2 regions of the Paenibacillus uliginis N3/975 genome follow, and region 1 is predicted to be linked to the other one. Evidence: riboswitches for the same ligand, from Rfam matches in the RefSeq annotation. Region 1 holds a riboswitch; the other holds the start of a gene.
What was found. A riboswitch is a leader RNA that binds a small molecule or an ion and turns the genes downstream of it on or off. The one in region 1 is predicted to bind glycine.

Region 1 (7,815 bases):
TCAACTTATCTTTCACCCCGACGGGACCAGCTCCTGGACCACCGCCGCCATGCGGCGTGCTCATCGTCTTGTGCAGATTGAGGTGGACAACGTCAAAGCCCATGTCTCCCGGGCGTGTAATTCCCATGATCGCATTGGAATTCGCTCCGTCATAATAGAGAAGACCGCCTGCTTCATGTACGATCTCAGCAATTTCCACGATTTGTTCTTCAAACAGACCAAGAGTACTCGGGTTCGTCAGCATCAATGCTGCTGTGTCGCTTCCAACAACAGCTCTGAGAGCATCAAGATCGACCATACCGCGCTCATTGGATTGAATTGTAATCGTATCATATCCTGCCACTGTAGCACTGGCCGGGTTCGTTCCGTGTGAGGAGTCCGGCACGATCACTTTGGTCCGCTGCTCACCACGGCTCTCGTGATATGCACGAATCAGCATCAGTCCAGTCCATTCACCGTGAGCGCCAGCCGCTGGCTGCAATGTCACTTGATCCATCCCGGTCAAAGCGGCGAGATCGTCTTGAAGCGTATAGAGCATTTCCAGAGCTCCCTGAATGCTTTCCTCGGGTTGATAAGGATGAATCTTGGCAAAACCCGGAAAACGGGCCACATCCTCGTTGATTTTTGGGTTGTATTTCATCGTGCAGGAACCAAGGGGATAGAAGCCGTTATCAATGCCGAAGTTACGACGTGACAACTCCGTGTAATGGCGAATGACATCCACTTCGTACACCTCTGGCAGTTCCGCCAGTTTGGAACGAAGCATGCTTTCTGGAATCCATTCTGATACATCCGTTTCCGGTACGTCACAATCAGGTAAGGAATAGGCCACTCGGCCCGGTTTACTTAGTTCGAAGATCAGCGCTTTTTCCGGTTTCATACGATTGCCTCCAATTCTCCGATGAATCGCTCAATTTCTTCTTTAGTTCGCCGTTCCGTAACGGCGATGAGCATGCGACCCTGCAGCTCCGGATAGGCTAGCCCAAGATCGTAGCCGCCGATGTAACCAGCCTTGAGGAGTTTAGCATTAACTTCTTTTAAATCAACCCCATCTGGCAATTTCACGACAAATTCATTAAAGAATGGCGAAGCGAATTCTATATCTAGGGAGCCTTTCGTGATGCATTCGGAGGCGTAATGCGATTTACGGACATTAAGCAATGCGACCTCCTGCATACCCATCTTTCCAAGGGTAGACATATACACAGAGGCGCAAAGTGCCAATAATGCCTGGTTGGAACAAATGTTCGATGTCGCTTTTTCGCGTCTGATATGCTGCTCACGGGCTTGCAGCGTAAGAACGAAGCCGCGCTTGCCGTCCCGATCGACGGTCTGGCCGACAATCCGGCCTGGAATACGGCGCATCAACGGCTCGGATACCGCGAAGAAACCGCAGGTCGGACCGCCAAGCGAAGCTGGTATACCTAGGGGCTGGGCATCGCCGACAACGATGTCAGCACCTAGTTCTCCAGGTGATTCAAGCAGGCCAAGGGAAAGCGGGTTCACACTAAGCACGAGCAGTGATTTTTGGGCATGAACTAGCGGCTCGATGGCTTTTACGTCCTCAATGCATCCGAAGAAGTTTGGAGATTGGATAAGGACTGCAGCCGTATCATCTGTAATAGCAGACGCCAAAGCATCGGTGTCGGTAACGCCGTTTTTGAAGCCTACCTCTACAACTTCAAGGCCAAGGCCGTGAGCAGAAGTAAGGACTATTTCCCGAGCTTCCGGATGAACGGTACGGGAAATGACAATCTTCTTGCGCTTCGTAGCGCCTGACGCAAGTGCCGCCGCTTCTGCAAGAGCAGTGGAGCCGTCATACATACTGGCATTGGCTACCTTCATCCCGGTCAGCTCACAGATATAAGATTGAAATTCAAAGATCGCTTGCAGCTCACCTTGACTGACCTCCGCCTGGTAAGGCGTATACGCTGTGTAAAATTCGGATCGTGAAATGACATGATTAAGTACAACAGGAATATGATGATCGTACAACCCTGCACCCAGAAAGCTGGTGTAACGTTCAAAATCAGCATTGCGAGCGGCAAGTCCGTTCATATACTTTAGAAGTTCAGGCTCACTTAGTTTTTCGGACATGGGCAGAACTCCGTCGTAACGCACCTCAGCAGGAATATCTGCAAATAGATCCTCAATGGATTCCGCGCCAACAGCGGCAAGCATTTCAGATTGATCCTGCTCAGTCATCGGTAAATAACGATGCTTCATCATAAGGTTTCTCCTTTTTTATAAAATGGTGTCTTTACTACGATCGCTTTAAGTCGCTTACCGCGAATTTCAATCGAAACCTCAGTCCCTACTGGAGCATATCTGCTGTCGATCAGTGCAAGGCCGAGATTTCGCTTCGACGTTGGTGACTGCGTACCGCTAGTGATTTCACCGATTAGAGAATCGTCCACATACACCAGGTAATGAGAGCGGGGGATCCCGCGATCAATTAGTTCAACACCAACAAGCTTACGGGATACACCTTCGTTCTTTTGCAGAGCTAATGCATCTCGTCCAATAAAGTTGCCTTTGTCCAGCTTTACGAAGTATCCAAGACCTGCTTCAAGCGGAGAAATGGTGTCTGACAGTTCTTGGCCGTACAGCGCGAGCTTAGCTTCGAATCGAAGAGTATCACGCGCACCAAGCCCTGCCGGAATCAGGCCGTTCGGCTCGCCGGCAGCGAGCAGCCCTGTCCATATGGCCGAAGCAGATTCAGCTGGGCAATATATTTCGAAGCCGTCCTCGCCGGTGTAACCGGTACGGGAGAGGAGAACGGAGGTACCGCATACATCCGCGTTTTGAATAAAATGAAAAGATGACAGTGTATGAACAGGTTCATCGCTCACCTTAGATAAAATAGCCGCGGCTTCAGGACCCTGCAGGGCAATGAGAGCGGTTTCTATCGAGATGTTTTGAAGGTCAACGCCATCGATGAGATGGTCCTTTAACCACTGTAAATCCTTGTCGATGTTAGATGCATTCACAACTAGCATAAATTGATTATCTGAGAGCTTGTAGACTAGCAGATCGTCCACGGTGCCGCCGTTATCATTGCACATAGGAGCATATTGGGCCTGACCGACAGACAACCGCGAAACATCATTAGTAACCATTTGCTGCAAAAAAACCTCGGCGTTTGGCCCGGTTACCAGAAATTCACCCATATGGGAAACGTCGAACAGACCGGCTTGTCGGCGTACAGCTTCGTGTTCTCGAACAATTCCGTGAAACTGTACAGGCAGCTCCCAGCCTCCAAAATCGATGCAGCGGACGGATGGGAAATCCGAGTAAAGCGGGTAAAGCGGCGTTCGTTGCAATGAACTCATTTTGAGCACCTCTTTAGCATGAAATTGGGACTACACAAAAAAAGACAGGCAAAAGGAATAACATACGCGCAAAGCAAGCTTTGCCGTATCATTGTCCTTCTGCTCTGTCCTTTGTACCTGAGAGTTACCTCTACACAAATTATGTAAGCAAGATATGAAGCGCGTGTGAGTTTCCCCTTTGGTGATCCTATATGTATCAGGATTCTCTCCAGAGGTGCGTCCAGTAAAAGTCCTTTTGCCTGAGAGATTCACCGTTGTTTCGGTTTACTCCTTCGGCGTTACCCGTTAGTCGGTAATCTCTCCCAATACCTTCATCCGCTTATTCAGCTCTATTATGCTTTTTGTTCTTCACATCATTATAACCGTCGGTCTCTGTAACGTGTCAACCTTTAGTTCGTCAAAAAATATTATTTTTGTCAGCTATATTGACATGATCTGCTAAGTGCTTTATCCTGTGGAAGAAATCAATCAAATTACATATTGTGGATGACGATGGACGGGAGAGACCGCAACGCCAATTAAGGTGGCGGCACCGAAGGAGCAATTCGTTACACCTGCCGGTTAACGAGTAATCTCTCAGGTAAAAGTACCGCTGTCTGACGCAACTCTGGAGAGAGCGAAAGCCGCCAAAGGGGAAACGAAGGGCCGTAAAAGAGACGGTCGTTCATAAACTCTCAGGTACCGAGGACAGAGAAGAGGCGCGAGTCTTTTCCTGTCCTTTTTTTATTTTGTTTGAATCCATTTCATATTAAGAAAAGAGGAAATTCAAATGAGTGAAATCAGAGAGCAATTGGTGTACAGTGAAGATCATGAATGGGCGTTGAAGGTGGAAGGCAACATCGTACGTATTGGAATTACCGATCACGCACAATGCCAACTGGGCGATATTGTTTTTGTGGAGCTGCCGGAGGTTGGATCAGACGTAGCTGCAGGGGATAGCATAGGATCAATTGAATCCGTAAAGACGGTATCGGAGCTTTATTGTCCGGTATCCGGTAAAATAACCAAGTTGAATGGAGATCTTGAGTCGCAGCCGGAGCTGGTGAACAGTGAACCGTACGAAGGCGGTTGGATTGTTGAGATCGAAGTTGAAGGCGATCTGGAGGAAGCACTTGCCAAGCTGCTTACTGCGGAAGCATATCGGGCTAAGGTGGATTAATTTAAATAAATTTAGATAAGAATGTTTGATGAAGAACGCTCTTAAATGAGTATTGTCCACGATTAGATCGTGGACTTTTTTATTTGCTGGATTGTCAAGGGGGCACAATAGTACAATTCAAGAGTTGGAATTATGTGGATTAGTCTAAAACATATCTCAATTTGACGGTGCCGCGAAATCAGTGGTTATAGATAAGGAACCAGTGATTTTGGTGTAATGGAAGAACGGATAGCTATACGAATCCTCCTTTCTGAACAACAAAAACAACGAAGGCAACAATAAGATTGCATGACAAATAATCCTTTTGTCTCATGAATCTTTAAAGTTGTCTTGTATCTGCGTAAGCTGGTTACTGATTGTTTCAAGGATTGCATCAAATCCAGACGGAAGCGTCATCCGTTTAAGCCCTCTACCGAAAGCCAAAAGATGTCGAGTGAAACACTGTTATCCCATATTCATTACCCCCGCTTTATTCCATATGTCTACATCAGGTTTTACTATGTTTGGGTACAAGTCGTTTTACGAATGATAAAAACACATAATTGTTACTTGATACTCACCAAGACTTCGGGTTTAGTATTTCTATACCGGAACATTGGAGAGAGCTTAATATCATGAACGGGTTCTACAAAAACGTGTGCACCTTATTCCTTTCACGGAACTCTGACGGATAGCATCCGGTATATTCTGTGAACAGCTTCGTGAAATGGCGCGGGCTGTAATAACCAACGGCTTCGGCAACCTCCTGCACTTTGAGATGGGGCTCCTTAAGCAGGAGCTCCTTCGCTTTCAGCATTCTCGTTTCGGTTACGTATTTTAGAAAGGTACTGCCGTGCTTTTTATGGAACAAAGAGCTTAAATAGTTAGGCGTCACATGGAACATATCCGCGATTTGCTTGATTCCGATGTCATGCATATACTGCTGCTCCACATAAGCGATCACTTGCTGCACGATATCTTTGGACGAATTGTCGTGTCGCGAAGCCTGGGATAACATGCGATCGCCATGATTTTTCAAAAGAGCAAACCAGCTTGCCTGATCCACGCACGTTCCCGGCTCTAACGTGATGCCGAGCGAACGTGAAATATATTCATGAATACGGCGCCATAGGTGTTGATCCGCAGAGAGTGCCCCGTTCCATTCTTTCTCCATGCAATCGACAGCTTTTAGGTATCCAAGATAGTCTTCCCGGCGGAATAATCGGCGTAGATTATCTACGTGAGTGCTTATAGGAAGACACTCGGCTCGTTCAATTATTGTGCTTAACTCACTTAGCGGATAGACTCCTCCAATCGGGAACAGCACGCGTAGGGAAGAGACTCGCTGCAGTTCTTCGATCTGCCCCACCATCGTTTGCAGATTCGAACACTCCTCTAATTGTATCGTCGTAATTGCACGGGAAGCGGCAAGCTGATCCTGAAGCAAATGCTTCACGGTTCTCTCCATCTTCTGCTGCAGCTCTAGCGCTTGATGATGGTGCAAAGCCGGCCATGCCCACAATATCGCGGGTTGGCCGCCCGGAAGCGACATTGCCAAGGAATAAAGACTGTTAGTAAGAGATTGATTATGGATCAGGCTGCGCAAGGTTTCGATGAATCGTTGTTGTCGTTCATGTTCTTCATGATCGCATAGGAAATCATCGAAATAGAACACACTTGCTTTGCAATGCAGCGTTTCAAGTAAATGATCGCCCTGGCTGACCCCACTTCTGCCCTGAATACTCGAAACAATCGCATGTTCGATCTGACGGCTACGTTCCATGATGTGCGCATCATGCAGCTCTTGTACGTGGGTCAAGCTGTCGTGGACTTCTTCCAGACTGATCGGCTTTAGCAAATAGTTGCACGCCCCAAGGCGTATCGCCTCTCGCGCATATTGGAACTCCGAATAGCCGCTTAAAATAATCCATTTGGTATGAGGGGACACTGTTTTGCCATGAGCGATTACTTCCAAGCCGTTCAGCTTCGGCATTCGAATATCAACGAATACAAGATCGGGCTGCCGCTCGGTTACGAAACGAATCGCTTCTTCACCGTTACGGGCTTCCCCGATGACGTGGACAGGCATGCCCAGTTCGTCCAGCATGCTTCTCAGGCTGGCTCTGATCAAGCTTTCATCGTCTGCAACTAAGATATTCATGATGCATTCTCCTCCTTAGGGATTTTGATTGCAATGCATGTGCCGATTCCGAGCTCGCTGTTCACGGTTAATGTTGCTTTCGGGAAGACTTGCTGCAATCTTGCCCTTACGTTGGCGAGGCCGACATGCGATTGAGAATGTGACGCGTTCGGATCGAAGCCGACGCCGTCGTCACGCACTTCGATGCATATTTGCGCGTTGCCGTCCTCGCTTGCTATCAATGCGGATATATAAATGGCATGCTCTTGATCATCGGGTTCAACTCCATGGATAATCGCGTTCTCCAATAGAGGTTGAATAAGCAATTTCGGAATACGGAACTGGGCAGTCTCCGTGTCATGATGAATCTGGATCGTCAGCCTATCCTGGAAGCGAAGCTGCTGCAGTAATGCATATTTTGTTAAAAAATTGAATTCCTGTTCGACCGTTGTCCATTGATTCTCCTCCAGGATGTAACGAAGCATGCCGCTCAGCGAAATAATGGCGCTCTCCAGCTTCTTTTTGTCTCCAATGCGGTTCAACCCGATAAAGCCGGACAGCACGTTGTATAGAAAATGGGGCTGAATTTGCGATTGCAAGGCTCGATATTCTGCATTTCGCTGTGCCAGCACCGCTTTATATTCCCGGTTGATTAATTCGTCCAGTTGCATGACCATCTTGTTTAATGACTGTCCGAGATAGGAAAGTTCGTCCGATCCCTCCCCTTCGTAGCGTGCTTGCATATTCCCATTGCGTACTTTGGTCATTACTGCCTTCATTTGAGCGATCGGCTTGACGATCCATTGCGAGGAGTAAAGAAAAATAAAGAAAGTGACGAAGAGTCCTCCAATCGATATCAAAACCGCCGTGATGTACATCCAGCGTACTTTCTGTTGTATCTCCTCATTGGATAAAAACACGGTAATTTCCCAATTTGCCGGTTTGATGGTTTGAGAAACGGTAACGTATCCGGTTTCTTGTGCGTTGGGGGTTCCTCTCGCTCGAAGCTGCTTGATCATTTCATCGGTCAGCGGCTTGCCCGCATAGATCACATTTTTTCTTTCATCTACGATCGCGACAACTGAACTGACGTTAAATTGAATATCCTTCGTTATTTTCTCGAGTACATTCGTATCCGCATCGGCCGATATGACGGCGAGCGGTTGTCCGGAATCCGGATTTTTGATTAAACGGGATACGGAAAA
Region 2 (7,815 bases), 1.6 Mb from region 1:
TATCGAGCCAAATGCGGAGAAGATGGCCAGAATATCGTCCGAAAACACCCGATTCAATGAATTAAACCGGCAGTTAGGCGTAGTTGACGATGACGAGTAAAAAGGGAACTAAGCCATCCCTTTAATACCACTGGCGCCTGAGAGCATTGACACGTTGCAAGGGCTGGAATTATAATGGTCATAGCAACTATCATCATGTCAATTATCATGGAGGCCTCCATTGGAATTAGAAAAATATATAGGCGTTATTGTACACCGGGCTGATCTGAAGCTGAACAACTATTATCAAAAAGTAGTTAACCCCTTTGACATTACAGTCGATCAATGGGAAATACTAGTCATTCTGTGGGAAAGGGAGGGAATTACTCAAAAAGAGCTTGCCGAAAGATTGTACAAGGATCAGACGAACATTGCCCGCATGCTGTTCAAGCTGGAGAAGAAAGGTTTTATTTATCGTGTGACGCATGAGACGGATCGGAGATCTCTACGCGTATATTTGACCGATAAAGGACACGAGATTAAAGATGAAATTCTTGCTCCTTCGATTGAAGCGTACAAGAAAACGATTGAAGGATTAACGGAAGAAGAAGTTGAGACTTTCCGCAGGATTCTTTCTGTCATGTACAACAATGTTAAAGATCTCTAAAGGAGGTCAGGGAATATAGTTGTCATGACCATTATGATCAAAGCTAGTATATAATAAGAAGTTGTGGAGAGTGATACGATGGAAACAAATCATACTAAAGCCGGAATTTTTGACGTTCCGTACCGAGCGTTGACAATTGGTATTATTCTTGCCGTAACAACCGTAGCATTTGAAGGGCTGGCCATTACGACGATTGCTCCTAATGTGGCGCAGCATTTGAACGGTCTGCATTTATATGGATGGATATTCAGCTCTTTTTTATTGTCGCAAATCGTTGGTTCCATGATCATCGGACAGCAGATTAACAAACTAGGCGTGTATACCTCATTTATCGTATCAATTCTCATCTTTGTGATCGGTATAACGGTTGCGGGGACTTCCGTGAATATGCCCATGTTAATCGCAGGGAGAGCGTTTCAAGGTTTTGGCGCGGGTGCGATTATAACCTGTGTTTACTACAGCATTACATTAAGTTATCCCGACGCGCTCAGAACGAAAATACTTGCTGCATTTTCAAGCGCTTATATTATGCCGGCATTAATCGGTCCTTATTTGGCAGGACTTCTGGCGGAATTTTTCTCGTGGAGAGTTGTATTCTGGTTTGTTCTTCCGTTGATCGCTTTAGCCGTCATGCTGACTCTTCCTTCATTCCGTAAGCTTCAGCTTCAGGCAAGCGTGAATAACACAACGATTAAAAAAGGCTTTTCCAAAGAAGTGTATGCGATTATATTAACTGTCGGTACGGGATTGCTGCTAACTGGGTTAGGTTGGATATCCGAATGGAAAGGAATTGTGCTGACGATTGCAGGAGTTCTCATCATGATTAAACCTTTGCGCAAGTTATTGCCAGAAGGTACCTTTACTGTTAAAAAGGGTTTGCCGGCAACTATCGTTACAAGAGGGTTATATGTTGCGTGTTACGTTGCTACGGAAAGCTACGTTGTGTTGGCGCTAACCGAAGTGAAGGGGTTTTCTGCAGATCTCGCAGGGTTGATTGTTGCTGCTGGTGCATTAAGCTGGTCTACCGCAGCTTGGCTGCAATCCCGGTTTGATGAAAGAGACGGCGGCACCGGCAGAAGAAAACGAGTAATTATCGGTATCGGTATCATGATCGTTGGAGTCGCGTTAGTTATCGCTTCAATCAGGCTTCCAGACGACGGACTCGTATATGCATTGATATCGCAGCTATTCACAGGATTCGGCATCGGCCTGGCCAATCCGACGACAGGCGCTATCGCACTGCAGCATGCCCGGGCAGGCGAAGAAGGGGAAGTTTCCGCCGTTATTCAATTCATCGATGCATTTAGTCCGGGACTAAGCATCGGGATCGGCGGAGCTTTAATAGCGATTAGCGAAACGTTTAAGTGGGGCATTTTTACGGGGGTTATGCTGGCGTTGTTGATTCAGCTGCTTTTTATCATCATAAGTTTTGTCATTTCCTTCCGCATACAAAAAGAAAAGCAGGCTAAACAGTCTTCGTTTCCATTGACGTAATGGGTCTGTAGAATCGTTATTGATAGGAAGAAGGCCATAGAAGATCTGAAAGAAGTCGAATTGTTGGAAGACTTTTGTTAGAACCCATTGTTAAATAAATGGGTTCTTTTCTGCGTTTTAGTTCAATACGAGAACGAGTTTTAAGTTCGAAGAATCTGGATAACTGGATGGAACTCTTAAAGGAAACATATGAGAACCTAGAAATAGTTTATGAAGGAGGAGAATCATCCAGAGAAGCAATGAATAGAGGAATGGAAGTAATTAACGAAATTATCAACGGACCATACCAAAATGTAGTGGTAGTAACTCATGGTGCATTAATGTCTTTGATATTAAAGTATTTTAATAATTCTATAGGATATGAAGAATGGCGTAAATTAACAAATCCTGATATTTATTTAATAAGTAAAGAAAATCAGGAATATGAAGTGGGTCGAATTTGGATGTAGACTTAGTGGCAGATAGTGAGCAGGAAGACGACATTACCTGTTTACATCGTATTTGCGCTGCAATACTAACACTTCTGGGTTTGCCAGAGACATTTTGATGAAGCGGTATTTGTTAAGTCGGAGGTGTTTAAGAGCATGTTGAAGGCATCTCAAGATAGCACTTAATCATATAACAACGATTTTTCGCTGCGATCTGAAATTCCTTGATCTACCTGAGGATCTTCGAGAAAAGGATTACCATTAACTATCAATTGTGATATCGTGAAATTAGTATAACTGTAAAATGGAGGCAGCAACCATGGTGACAATTGAGGATTTTATGAAATTAGATATTCGTGTCGGTACTGTTATTAAAGCAGAGCCGTTTCCAGAAGCTCGAAAACCTGCAATAAAATTAGAAATCGATTTTGGTGAGATGGGGATTAAACACTCTTCTGCTCAAATTACACAAAGATATGAACCAGAACAACTTATTGGACGTCAAGTAATCGCTGTAATGAATTTTCCTGTTAGACGTATCGCCGGTTTTAAATCGGAGGTGTTGGTCATCGGCGGTGTTCCTGTAGAGGGTGATGTGGTGCTCCTAAAACCAGATGAACCTGTTAAAAACGGTACACCTATTGCCTAAGACATTAGTGAATATTTAGTTTGGACCAAGTGTTCGTAACACTTGGTCTTTATTACATAATTAAAAAGGAGTTGAAAGCAAACTTGTTAGAACAAGTGAGTGATTCAAAAAGATACAAAGGAGAGATTAAAATAATATTTTCAAAAGACTATATCTTTCAAAGATATGATACAGATAGAGAAAAGATTTCTGAGATGTTGATTGCCATGAGCAGAAATAATCGAACTTTTGAATCACTGAATGAAAGCGAGAGGACGCTCTCATTAGCTTGCAGGCTTGATGGAGAAATTGGTAATGGTGGATTGTCACAGTATTTTTTAAATAGTGAAGGTGTATACATTGAAGAGACAATTAAATGTTTACAATCTCTTAATGCACATGAACATAGAAAAATATTTGATCAAGCTAGTACGGCATATTTATCAAATGAGGATGAAGAAACGAAATATAAATATTGGTCAGATTTAACCGAGAAGTACGATCGGATTGATTATAATTTAATATACAAGTTGTTGATTGAATTTGTAAGAAACCATTGGAATGATTTTGAATAGTGATTTTTATGAAGAGGGAACATTACAGCTCGGAATACAAGTGCTCAATCATGTGAAGTTAATAAAATACGAAATTAGGAGGGGATCTTAGTGCCAAGTCATGATGAAATATATAAGGATCTATCTTTTTCATATGAGGATATGGTTAGTCGGCAACCTGATTTAACGGAGTATATTAAAGAAATCAGGTCATATAAAGGACTGGATGTTTTAGATCTAGGGGCTGGATCAGGAGGCTTTCAAGCTTTATAGCCCTGGAAGCTAACTCACTAGTTTGTACAGATATATCTGAATCTATGTTAGAGCTTTTAGACAAAAAATTAATTAATAATAGTTTGTCTCGCAATTGGACTACCGTTGTAGCTGATCATCGAAAGCTTCCAATCGACAATGCATCAATTGATTTAATTGTATCTGGTTGGAGCATTAGTTACTTAACTAACACGGGCAATATTGATTGGAAAGAGAACCTAGAGTTAATCGTTTCTGAACTTATGCGTGTCTTGAAACCTGCAGGGACAATTATAATATTGGAGACTTTGGGAACTGGAACTGAAAGCCCCAATCCACCTAAGTTTTTAACAGAATATTATTCGCTTCTTGAGAGTAAATACGGTTTTTCACATCGCTGGATAAGGACAGATTATCAGTTTGCAAATACGACAGAAGCTAAAGAAAATATGGAGTTTTTCTTTGGCTCAGATATTTCAAGAAAGATCGATGAAAACCAGTGGTCAACCGTACCTGAATGTGCAGGAATATGGTGGAAGCATGTGTGAACGTTGATCAACCAGGGAGGATTATATGAAAATCTCAATTAGTTTGACTGACCAATCTACAAAATTTATTGTAAACAACTTGTACCCGCTATACTTACATGATTTATCTGAAATATGGGAATGGAAACCGAATAGATATGGTGTATATGAAGATGATGATATATTGACGTTGAATGAGCAAAACAAAGTTTTCGATGTCTGGTGGGAGAATCCATCTGTACTATTCCCGTATTTAGTTAGAGTAGATGATATCCCGGCAGGCTTTGCGTTTGTAGCAACTCCACCTTACACGCCTCATGGCAGTGAATTTTTCATGAATGAGTTTTTTATGTTGAGGCCATTCCGTGGGAAAGGTATAGCTGAAGCTGCAGCAGTACAAGTGTTTAATAAACATAAAGGGTCTTGGGAACTGCAAACAAACCCGACAGAAGCAAATAAGAGGGCTCAATCATTTTGGAGAAAAACAATTCAAAATTACACTTCTGAATCACACCAAGAGGAGTTTGCCAATACAGAGAATGACGGATACAAGATCATTTTTAGATTTGATAATAGTCATTTATAGACTTGTAGATATTAATATAAAGGTGTATTGCCATAGAGAACATCCTTGCGGAATCGCAGACGGTTCTCTATAATAGATAAACAACTTCATAACTGGATGAAGTTTACGGGAGACAGGCGATGGCTTGGCCGAAGGGGCAAAACTCTCAGGCGTTTGCATCATTCTCAAAGGATTGAAGCAAGCAGGACCGTAGACGGACAGAACTCTGGAGAGACTCCGCTGATGTGGGGCACCGAAGGGGCAAGACGTGTCAGTACACGTTAAAACTCTCAGGTAAAAGGACAGGGATTGCAGATATTATGCATCATTATTCGAATTTGTGATTATAATCACCTATCGTTTTATTTGCTTTTCTGCAAAAATGTCCCCAGAGTCAAATCTATCGATTTGACTCTTTTTTCGTGTCGTGAGACACATCGATATCGATGCTGAAGAGGGGAAGAGGAATGTACATGTTAGAACAATGGTTAGACAGTGTGGATCATTTTGTATGGGGGCCGCCGCTTCTTGTATTGTTGGTGGGGACGGGGATTTTTTTCACATTCCGCCTCGGTTTGCTACAAGTTTTTCGTCTGCCGCTGGCACTCAAGCTCGTATTCACCGCAAAAAATGAAGGGCAAGGAGACGTAACTAGCTTTGGCGCGCTTGCTACCGCCCTGGCTGCCACCATTGGAACGGGGAACATTGTCGGTGTAGCGACCGCTATTCAAATGGGCGGCCCGGGAGCGCTGTTCTGGATGTGGATGGCTGCTTTTTTTGGCATGGCAACCAAATACGCCGAAGGTGTGCTGGCCGTAAAGTACCGGAAGATAGACGAGAATGGGCAAGTATCGGGTGGGCCGATGTATTATATTGAACAAGGCTTGGGTGTAAGATATAAACCGCTGGCTGTGTTTTTCGCTGTGAGTGGGGTATTGGTCGCATTTTTCGGGATTGGCACCTTCCCGCAAGTCAATGCCATTGTAACGTCTACGCAGTCAAGTTTGGGTATTCCAGTCGCTGCAACTGCAGCTGTAGTGACCGCTTTGACTGCATTGGTGACCTTTGGAGGGCTCAAGAATATTACAAGGGTGACCACGAAAGTTGTGCCCATCATGGCCATTGTCTATGTGGTAACAAGCTGCATCGTGCTTATTGCCTTCGCTGATAAGCTTCCATACGCTCTGTCGCTCGTGTTTCAGAGCGCGTTCAATCCGACCGCGGCAGGCGGCGGATTTCTCGGCGCTACTGTTATGCTGGCTATTCGCAACGGCATCGCAAGAGGTGTATTTTCAAATGAATCCGGTCTTGGCAGTGCGCCGATTGCGGCCGCTGCGGCCAAGGTGAAATGGCCTGCGGAGCAGGGACTTGTGTCGATGACGGGCACTTTTATAGATACGATTATTGTATGCACACTGACCGGATTGACTCTGATTGTAACCGGCGCTTGGAATGGGGCTGCGGAAGGAGCGGAAATGACACAAGCGGCGTTTGATGCGGCATTACCGTTTGGCTCCTTAATTCTTATGTTTTGCCTCATTTTATTTGCGTTTACGACGATTCTAGGCTGGAATTATTACGGCGAACGCTGCATCGTATACTTATTTGGCGTTAAATCAATCCTGCCTTACCGCATCGTGTTTATCGTTCTGGTCGGAGTGGGCGCGTTTATCAAGCTACAAGCGATCTGGCTGCTCGCGGATATTGTGAATGGACTGATGGCACTGCCGAACCTAGTTGCCCTGCTTGGTTTGTCTGGGGTGGTTGTGACTGAAACGCGTCTTTATCTAAGGCATATGAAACAGAGATAAGAAGGGATTCTGAAAGATAATAAGAGTACAGTAAGGGCGAAGGGCATTTGGACCTCAATAAGACAATGTTTGCTGAGACATGATGGATTTTTCAAAGCGGTATAGTTGTTTATGTGATGAGTGAACAAAATATTGCATTTCCGCTATTGGGCTTACGCCCCTTGCTTTACAGATGTATAATCAAGGAAGATGATCCAGACAACACGCGACCTGACCTAAGATAGGAGATATCTAAGGCCGGGTCGTCTTTTTTTAGGTGGTGTGTCGTCATGAATACGAGAGCGATATACGATAGAACGAAGAATTATATGAAAGTCTCAACTAGTTTGACTGACCAAAAAATTATACTTCAGAATCACACCAAGAGGAGTTTGCCAATACAGAGAATGACGGATACAAGATCATTTTCAGATTTAATAATAGTCATTTATTGACTGTAGATATTAATATAAGGGTGTTTAGTTATGAAGAAAAAGACAAGAAACATGATTATAGATGAAAAAGAATATGTATATGTTTTGAATCAAAAATATAACGAAAAAAGAAGCCATATTACATTAAAGGTTTCTCTAAAAGATAAGAAAAATTTAACATTAACGTTCCTTTTTTGTACATGGGATGATCCTATTACTGGCAGCCCACTATTGATAGGCGTTGATTTGAAAAATAAAAAGACAAATAAAGTAGAAACTTTTAATTTACATCATCCAAAAACGATTAAAAAGTTCATCTTATACGGCTTAAGAAATGGTTGGACCGGAGAAAACATAATCGAATTTCAAAATGGACTAGAAATTTTAAGCGAAATGGGCTATGACATTGCTTGGCTTACACCAAAAACAAATCATTAGGGGTCTAAAGGAGAGATAGAAGTGCAGGCAATTATTTCTTGATATGCGAGAGACAATGC

Region 2: it holds a riboswitch for glycine, as region 1 does, so the genes downstream of both, B9N86_RS19135 (alanine/glycine:cation symporter family protein) here and gcvT (glycine cleavage system aminomethyltransferase GcvT) in region 1, are expected to answer to the same signal.

The regions. Positions count from the first base shown of each region.
Region 1 is NZ_LT840184.1:2,469,826-2,477,640, forward strand. Features, by position in the region: gene gcvPB (aminomethyl-transferring glycine dehydrogenase subunit GcvPB) at 1-880, opposite strand, end outside; gene gcvPA (aminomethyl-transferring glycine dehydrogenase subunit GcvPA) at 877-2,226, opposite strand; gene gcvT (glycine cleavage system aminomethyltransferase GcvT) at 2,226-3,332, opposite strand; glycine riboswitch at 3,435-3,546, opposite strand; glycine riboswitch at 3,550-3,647, opposite strand; glycine riboswitch at 3,819-3,934, shown strand; gene gcvH (glycine cleavage system protein GcvH) at 4,102-4,491, shown strand; gene B9N86_RS11780 (response regulator) at 5,117-6,631, opposite strand; gene B9N86_RS11785 (cache domain-containing sensor histidine kinase) at 6,628-7,815, opposite strand, start outside.
Region 2 is NZ_LT840184.1:4,027,255-4,035,069, reverse strand. Features, by position in the region: gene B9N86_RS19175 (NAD(P)/FAD-dependent oxidoreductase) at 1-100, shown strand, start outside; gene B9N86_RS19170 (MarR family winged helix-turn-helix transcriptional regulator) at 221-646, shown strand; gene B9N86_RS19165 (MFS transporter) at 725-2,140, shown strand; gene B9N86_RS19160 (histidine phosphatase family protein) at 2,308-2,589, shown strand; gene csaA (chaperone CsaA) at 2,888-3,217, shown strand; gene B9N86_RS19150 (DMP19 family protein) at 3,301-3,771, shown strand; gene B9N86_RS30840 (hypothetical protein) at 3,862-4,023, shown strand; gene B9N86_RS19145 (class I SAM-dependent methyltransferase) at 4,068-4,550, shown strand; gene B9N86_RS19140 (GNAT family N-acetyltransferase) at 4,576-5,115, shown strand; glycine riboswitch at 5,311-5,410, shown strand; gene B9N86_RS19135 (alanine/glycine:cation symporter family protein) at 5,562-6,905, shown strand; gene B9N86_RS19130 (hypothetical protein) at 7,370-7,756, shown strand.